One region of the Paeniglutamicibacter kerguelensis genome, then DNA from elsewhere that is predicted to be linked to it. Evidence: riboswitches for the same ligand, from Rfam matches in the RefSeq annotation. Region 1 holds a riboswitch; the other holds the start of a gene.
What was found. Region 1 has a riboswitch for glycine ahead of cycA (D-serine/D-alanine/glycine transporter). Riboswitches for the same ligand answer to the same signal wherever they lie in the genome.
Positions count from the first base shown of each region.

Region 2: it holds a riboswitch for glycine, as region 1 does, so the genes downstream of both, gcvP (aminomethyl-transferring glycine dehydrogenase) here and cycA (D-serine/D-alanine/glycine transporter) in region 1, are expected to answer to the same signal.

Region 1 is NZ_JAGIOF010000004.1:220,491-224,325, forward strand. It holds gene cycA (D-serine/D-alanine/glycine transporter) at 1-1,442, opposite strand, end outside; glycine riboswitch at 1,859-1,956, opposite strand; gene JOF47_RS20410 (dTMP kinase) at 2,444-3,106, shown strand; gene aceA (isocitrate lyase) at 3,549-3,835, shown strand, end outside.
Region 2 is NZ_JAGIOF010000001.1:3,029,557-3,033,391, reverse strand. It holds gene JOF47_RS13930 (VIT1/CCC1 transporter family protein) at 1-567, shown strand, start outside; gene JOF47_RS13925 (NADPH-dependent F420 reductase) at 690-1,367, opposite strand; glycine riboswitch at 1,573-1,673, shown strand; gene gcvP (aminomethyl-transferring glycine dehydrogenase) at 1,849-3,835, shown strand, end outside.

The sequences.
Region 1 (3,835 bases):
AGGCCGGCGTTGAATGCCGCCGCGCTCTTGTGCTCCTCAATGACCTTGGCCCCGTGCAAGGCACGCAACGCCGCATGCTGCGGGCTGCGGCGAAGCAGCATGTAGCCGATGCCCAGTGCAACGAACCAGATCGGGGTGAAGAGCAGTGCCATCAAGGTGTCGGCCTGGGTGGTCAGTGCCCAGATGATGAAGCCGAAGAACGCGAGCACCACATAGGGCATGAACGTTCCACCGGGCATCTTGAACTTGCTCTCCTCGTGCAGCTGCGGACGGCGACCGCGGTAGACGATGTAGCTGACCAGGATGATCGACCACACGAACATGAAGCACAGCGCCGAGACAGTGGTGACCAAGGTGAAGGCCTCAGCCACCGAACCCTCGGCGTAGAGCAATGCCACGCCGGCAAGCAGGAACATGCAGGAGAACAGCAGTGCGTTGCGCGGAACCTTGGTCCGGGAGAGCTTCGCGAAGACCTTGGGAGCGTCGCCCTCCTCGGCCAGTCCGTGGATCATGCGGGAAGTCGAGTAGATACCGGAGTTTGCACTGGAGGTTGCCGAGGTGAGCACCACAAAGTTCACAATGCCGGCGGCACCGGCAAGGCCTGCCAGGGCGAACATGCCCACAAACGGTGACTCCTCGGCGCTGAACAGGTTCCACGGCTGGACCGCCATGAGGATGACCAATGCGCCGACGTAGAAGAACAGGATGCGGATCGGGATGGAGTTGATCGCACGCGGCAGGGTCGTCTCAGGGTCCTTCGTCTCGGCGGCGGTGGTACCGACCAGCTCGATGCCGACGAACGCGAACACGGCGATCTGGAAGCCGGCGACGAAGCCCATGAAGCCGGTCGGGAACATCCCGCCGTCGCTCCAGAGGTTCGTGAAGGAGGCTGTGACGCCGTTGTGCTCGAAGCCCGTGATGACCATGACCAGGCCAATGACGATCAGCGCGCCGATGGCGACGATCTTGACCAAGGCAAACCAGAACTCGGTTTCGCCGAAGTTCTTCACGCTCGGCAGGTTAAGTGCCACCAGCAACAGGATGCAGGCCACGGCCGGGATCCACAGCGGCAAGTCCTTCCACCAGTACGCCACATAGTGGGAGATCGCCACAACGTCGGCGATGCCCGTTACCACCCAGCAGAACCAATAAGTCCAGCCGGTGAAGAATGCCGCCCACGGACCAAGAATGTCCCCGGCGAAGTCGGAAAAGTTCTTGTAGTTGGTGTTGCTCAGCAGCAATTCGCCCATCGCGCGCATCACGAAGAAGAGCATGAAGCCGATAATCATGTATACGAAGATCACTGAAGGCCCGGCGACCGAGATGGTCTTGCCCGAGCCCATGAACAGGCCGGTGCCAATGGCCCCGCCGATCGCGATCAGTTGGATGTGGCGGTTGGAGAGCCCGCGCTCGAGGTGGGGCGCGGAACTGTTGTTGCTCATGCTGTTGCCTTCCAGATGGGTGCTGGTGCTTCGGTGGCATGCCGTGGACGATTCCCCAGCAGCATTTGCCTGCGCGGGCGAGGTTCTGACTCGCGTCCGCCGCATTGTTCTCCGAGGCAACCATTCCCATGCCGACGCACTTGCAGGAGTGCCCAGTGGCGGCGCGCGGCGAACTCCGGATCCAGCAAAGCGGGATCGCGGAGCAGGCCGGCGGGCGCGCCAATGGGCAGCCGGGCAGTGGCATGGGTGGGTAGCAACTTGGAGGAACTCCCGAATAGCGCGCGGGCGATGCCGCGCTGTTCTTTGGATCCTCCCCAATCTGTTTACTTACCTGAGAGTTTCCATCCCGACCCGAACAGGGTGGGACTTGCTCCTTCGGTGAGTACGGATTCGACCGTACTGCTTTCCAGATTCGCCTCTTCGTGGCGGTGCGGGGGCCTGAGAGTTTCCTGGGGAGGAATTGCTCCTACGGCGCCCGACCATGGCTTGGACGGGACTCTCCCGCCACGTGTCGACAGCGATATGTTTGTGATTGCAGTCACAATTTACGCTTGGCGTGCTCATGACGCAACTCACGAAACCCCCGCCTGCCGCGATGGCCAGGAAAAACATCACGCTGACATGGGATGGAATGGGATACGCAGTTGCGTCATATTTGCCAGGCGGGACACTAAGCCGCGTGGGCCGAGCAGATGAACGCCCACGCGCCGACAAACCCCCGACGCAACGCGCCCCTGCCCAAATGCCCTGCCTTCCACCACGGCACATCGTCGGCGACCAGGACGCGCACCTCGTTGTGAATCGGGCACGTTTTGAGTTTTCTCACGATAGTCACACCGGTATTTCGTCAGGACATTTCAAATTACGGGCGTTGCCAGTGGAGGGTCGGGGGCGCTTTCGGCCTGATTCACGGCAAACACAAAGTGGCGCTCCTGCATCGAATCGGCTCGCTTGTTCGTTGGACCTAATAGAGAAGCCAACGAATCGACCAACGGAGCCCCTTGCCTTCATTCCATGCGGCACCCTCCTCGGAGGTCACCACGACCCCCCAGCCCGAGCACACTGATGCTCGATCGGGTGTTCCGTTGCGCCACCGGACCATTGTGCTGCTGGGCATCGACGGGGCAGGCAAGACCACGGCCGCGACCGCCCTCGTTGCGGGAATCCGCGACACCGGCATTCGGGCCCAATTGCTCCGCAACCCGGCCGGGCGGCGCTGGATGTCCCGGGTGGCAGCACGGTTCGGCACCGCGTTGCCACCGACCTGGGCCAACCGGCTGGAGTCCGTGGTGCGATGCGTGAACGTCTTCGTCGCCCATACCCGGGCCTCCGTATTTCCCGGAACCACCGTCATGGACCGGCACTTGGCGTGCCAACTGGTACTGCGTTCGGTCCGCGGATTGCCGCGCGGCCGTCTTCTGCCCTGGATCATGGACCGACTTCCCCAGCCCGATGCCGTCATCTTGATCGACGTCCCCGCCGAAGTTGCACATGCCCGGATCCTTGCGCGCGGCGAAGACAGCGAGACGATGTCCTACCTGGTCTCGGCACGAGAGGCATATCTGGAGATTGCCGCGGCCAAGGGCTGGCACGTCGTTGACAGCTCCGGCATCCCGGAAAACGTCGCCGTCGACACCCTTCGGGCCGCATCGCACAATGCCTGAGCCGTGAAACGGCTGATGCCCAACTCTCCCGACCACGACCAATACCCTCTGACCGGCGCGTCAGCGAAACGGGCAGAGACCCGGCCGCTGGAGGCAACTTCAGCGCCAACTGCAAATCCACCCGCCGTCGATGATGTGCGCCCCTCCGACTTGGCCATAGGCAGATCGGGGATTCTTCAGTCCTGAGAAATATCCCCCACTTCTTCGGCCGATCCCGGGCCCGATCCACCTATTTTCGGTTTTGCCCACCGATTCCGTGCCGGAGTGACTGCATTTTTCGAATACGCGAAGAACTGCAAATCTTTCCGCTAAATGACTCTAGAAAGCGCTGGCAAAGTGCGGAAATGTAGTTCTCACGCAGAAAGAACGCCGGAACAACCCACCAGGTTCACCAAAGAAGATGACCCCGGACCGGCACCGGCAATCAAGCAAGGAGAAGGCAATGACCGAGCAGAACTCGACCGAGAACCGTATCGCAGCAATCGAACAGGATTGGGCAACCAACCCCCGCTGGAACGGCGTTACTCGTGATTACTCGGCAGCTGATGTTGTGAAGCTCCAGGGCTCGGTTCAGGAAGAGCACACCCTGGCAAGGCGCGGCTCCGAAAAGCTCTGGAAGCAGCTCACCGAGGAAGCCCCGACCGGCGGCTACACCAACGCATTGGGCGCCCTGACCGGCAACCAAGCAGTACAGCAAGTCAAGGCCGGCCTCCGCGCCATCTACCTCTC
Region 2 (3,835 bases), on a different contig from region 1:
GGGCCGATCATCGCGGCCGGTGCCGCGGCTTCCATCGGTGGCGCCATCTCCATGGCCCTGGGGGAGTACGTCTCGGTCTCCAGCTCCGCCGATTCCCAGCTGGCGCTCATCGAAAAGGAGCGCCGGGAGCTCTCGGAGATGCCCGAGGTCGAGCTCGAGGAGCTTACCGCGATCTACCGGGCCAAGGGCCTGAGCGCGGAAACGGCGGCGCGCGTTGCCGGGGAGCTCACGGCCCACGACGTGCTCGCCGCCCACCTGGACGCCGAGCTGCACCTTGACCAGGACGAGGTTCTCAGCCCGTGGCATGCCGCCGTCGCCTCCGCGATTGCCTTTTCCGTCGGCGCGGTGCTGCCCTTTGCCACTGCGGTGTTCCTGCCCGGCCCGTTGAAGATCCCCGTCACGTTCGTTGCGGTGCTGCTCGCGCTTGCCTTCACCGGCGCGATGGGTGCCAGGCTTGGCGGTGCACCGATGCTGCGTCCGACGATCCGGGTCCTGGTCGGCGGGGCCGCGGCGCTTGTTGTCACGTTCGCGATCGGCTCCTGGCTGGGGGTCTCCGGCGTCGTGTAGCTGTATTCGCCCGCGCCGGATGCCGTGGCGTGCAAAAAGGTCCGCGGGGAGGATGCCTGTTGGCATTCTCCCCGCGGACCTTTTCGGAGGTGTTCCCGTGTGTACCCGTGCGGAGGCCGGGCCTAGCCGGCAACCTGCAGCGAGGTGTTCCAGTTGAAGTCGGCCAGGGCCGGGTTGACCTGCATGGCCATCATCAGCAGCTGGAAGCCTTCGAGCTCGCGGGCGTGGTGGATGCCACCGACCTCGAGGGGGCGCATGCCCGCTGCGGTGACGAATTCGGCCACGGCGGTGCGGGAGGCATCGTCGCCCGCAATGAAGATGTCCTGGGTCGCGCCGCCGGCGTTCCCGGCGGCCAGCGGGCCCGCGAAGTTGGTGTTGAAGGCCTTGACGACGCTGGCGGAGGTGAGCGCGGCGATTTCCTCGGCTGCGGAGCTGCCGTGGGCGGTGGTCAGCGAATCGAAGGTTGCGAAGTCGACCGGGTTGGAGATGTCGATGAGGATCTTCGCATCCAGCGCCGCGCCCTGGGCCTGGACGTATTCCTTGGAGGCGTCGAAGGGCAGTGCCAGGATGACGATGTTGCCGGCCGGGGCCTCGGTGGCGTTGCCGGAGGCGGTGCCCTGGCCGAGTTCGGCCGCGAGCGATTCTGCGGCCTCGGTGTTGCGGGCCAGGACCTGCAGGTTCTTGCCCGCGGCGAGTGCGCGGGTGGACAGTGCGCGGGCCATGTTGCCGGTGCCGATGATGGTGATGTCGATGGACATGGGTGCCTTCTTTCCGAAGAGTCGAGCGAGGAAGTTCTTCATGGTGTCCTCAAAACTTTTGGTTGAACTTTCAAGTAAAACACTAGACCTCCATTGATTGAAGCGTCAAGTGTTTGTCCGAAATTTCTTTCAGGGGAGCCGGTGGCGGCGAAAAATCGCTTGCTGATATGGGTTGGGGCGGTGCGTGTTGTTTAGCTCACGCATCGCCGGTAGGATGGTAAGCGTGCCTCGCAGGGGGCACAGCCACTGACATGCGGCGGGAGAGTCCCGCACAACGTAAGTTGGTCGGGCGCCGTAGGAGCAATTCCTCCCCGGGAAACTCTCAGGCCCCCGTACCGCCGCGAAGAGGCAACTCTGGAAAGTAGCAACATCGCCACGGCGGTGCGGCTCACCGAAGGTGCAAGCATTTGTTTCGCCGTCAAGCGAAGCAGTGCGGAAACTCTCAGGTCACAGCAACAGGGTCGGGGAGGGACTTGCAGCTCGTTCGGCGTGCACGCACGCCGATGACCCAATGGAGTTCCCCATGACCGTGACCCCGTCCGCTGAGTTCGTCGCCCGCCACATTGGCCCCCAGGGCAGCGACATCGACACCATGCTTGCCCAGCTTGGTTATTCCTCCCTCGACGAACTCGTCGATACGGCCGTTCCGGCCGACATCCGCCAGAGCGAGCCCCTGAACCTGCCTGCCCCGCGCACCGAAGCCGAGGTCCTTTCCGATCTCCGCGTGCTCGCCGGCAAGAACGTCATGAAGACCCAGATGATCGGCCAGGGTTTCTCCGACACCTACACCCCGCCGGTGATCCTGCGCAACATCCTTGAGAACCCGGCCTGGTACACCGCCTACACCCCGTACCAGCCGGAAATCTCCCAGGGCCGCCTCGAGGCACTGCTGAACTTCCAGACCATGGTCATGGACCTGACCGCGCTGCCGATCGCCAACGCCTCGCTGCTTGACGAAGCCTCCGCCGTCGCCGAGGCCGTGCTGCTGATGCGCCGCGCCAACAGGGCCAAGGGCACCGCCAAGACCGTGCTGGATGCCAACCTCTTCCCGCAGACCATCTCCGTGGTGCAGGGTCGCGCCGAAGCCCTGGGCTTCGAGGTTGAAATCGCCGACCTGACCGCGGGCCTGCCCGAGGGTGACATCTCCGGCATCGTGCTGCAGCAGCCGGGCAACAACGGCGCCGTCGTCGACCACGCCGCAATCATCGCCGCAGCCAAGGAGCGCGGTGCGATGGTCACCGTCGCCGCCGACATCCTGGCCCTGACCCTGATCACCGCCCCGGGCGAGCAGGGTGCCGACATCGCCGTCGGCAACACCCAGCGCTTCGGCGTTCCGCTGTTCTTCGGCGGCCCGCACGCGGCCTACATGGCAGTGCGCAATGGCCTGGAGCGTTCGCTTCCCGGCCGTCTGGTCGGCGTCTCCAAGGACTCCGCCGGCGCCCCCGCCTACCGCCTGGCCCTGCAGACCCGCGAGCAGCACATCCGCCGCGAAAAGGCCACGTCCAACATCTGCACCGCCCAGGCGTTGCTGGCGATCACCGCCTCGATGTACGCCGTTTACCACGGCCCGGCAGGCTTGAAGCGCATCGCGCAGCGCACCCACAACCACGCCCGCACCATCGCCACGGTGCTTTCCGGTGCAGGCCTGGAACTGGCCGCCGACGCCTTTTTCGACACCGTCCAGGTCAAGATCGCCGACATCGACGCGATCATCGCCAAGGCCGAAGAAGCCGGCATCAACCTGCGCCGCGTGAACGCCGACACCGTGGGCATCTCCACCGACGAGACCACCACCCCGGCACACGTTGCCGCCATCGCCGCAGTCTTCGGCGTCACCGGTGAAGGTTTCAAGGCCGAGGGCTTCGAGCTTCCGGCGGCAGTGGTTCGCACCAGCGACTACATGAGCCACCCGATCTTCAACACCATCAAGTCCGAGACCCAGATGCTGCGCTACCTGCGCCGCCTCTCGGACCGCGACCTGGCCCTGGACCGCACCATGATCCCGTTGGGCTCGTGCACCATGAAGCTGAACTCCACCGCCGAAATGGAATCCATCTCCTGGCCGGAATTCGCCTCCATCCACCCGTACGCCCCGGAACACCAGACCGAGGGCTGGCGCGACCTGATCACCGACCTTGAGGGCCGACTCTCGGAGATCACCGGCTACGCCGGCGTTTCCCTGCAGCCGAACGCCGGTTCGCAGGGTGAATACGCCGGTCTGCTGGCCATCAGCGGCTACCACCAGGCCAACGGCGATGACCAGCGCACCGTCTGCCTGATCCCGGCCTCCGCCCACGGTACCAACGCCGCCTCTGCCGTCTTGGCCGGCATGAAGGTCATCGTCGTGAAGACCGCGGCCGACGGCTCCATCGATGCCAACGACCTTGATGCGAAGATCGAAGCGAACAAGGACGTCCTTGCCGCGATCATGATCACCTACCCGTCCACCCACGGCGTGTACGACCCGGACGTGCGCGAGGTATGCGACAAGGTCCACGCAGCGGGCGGCC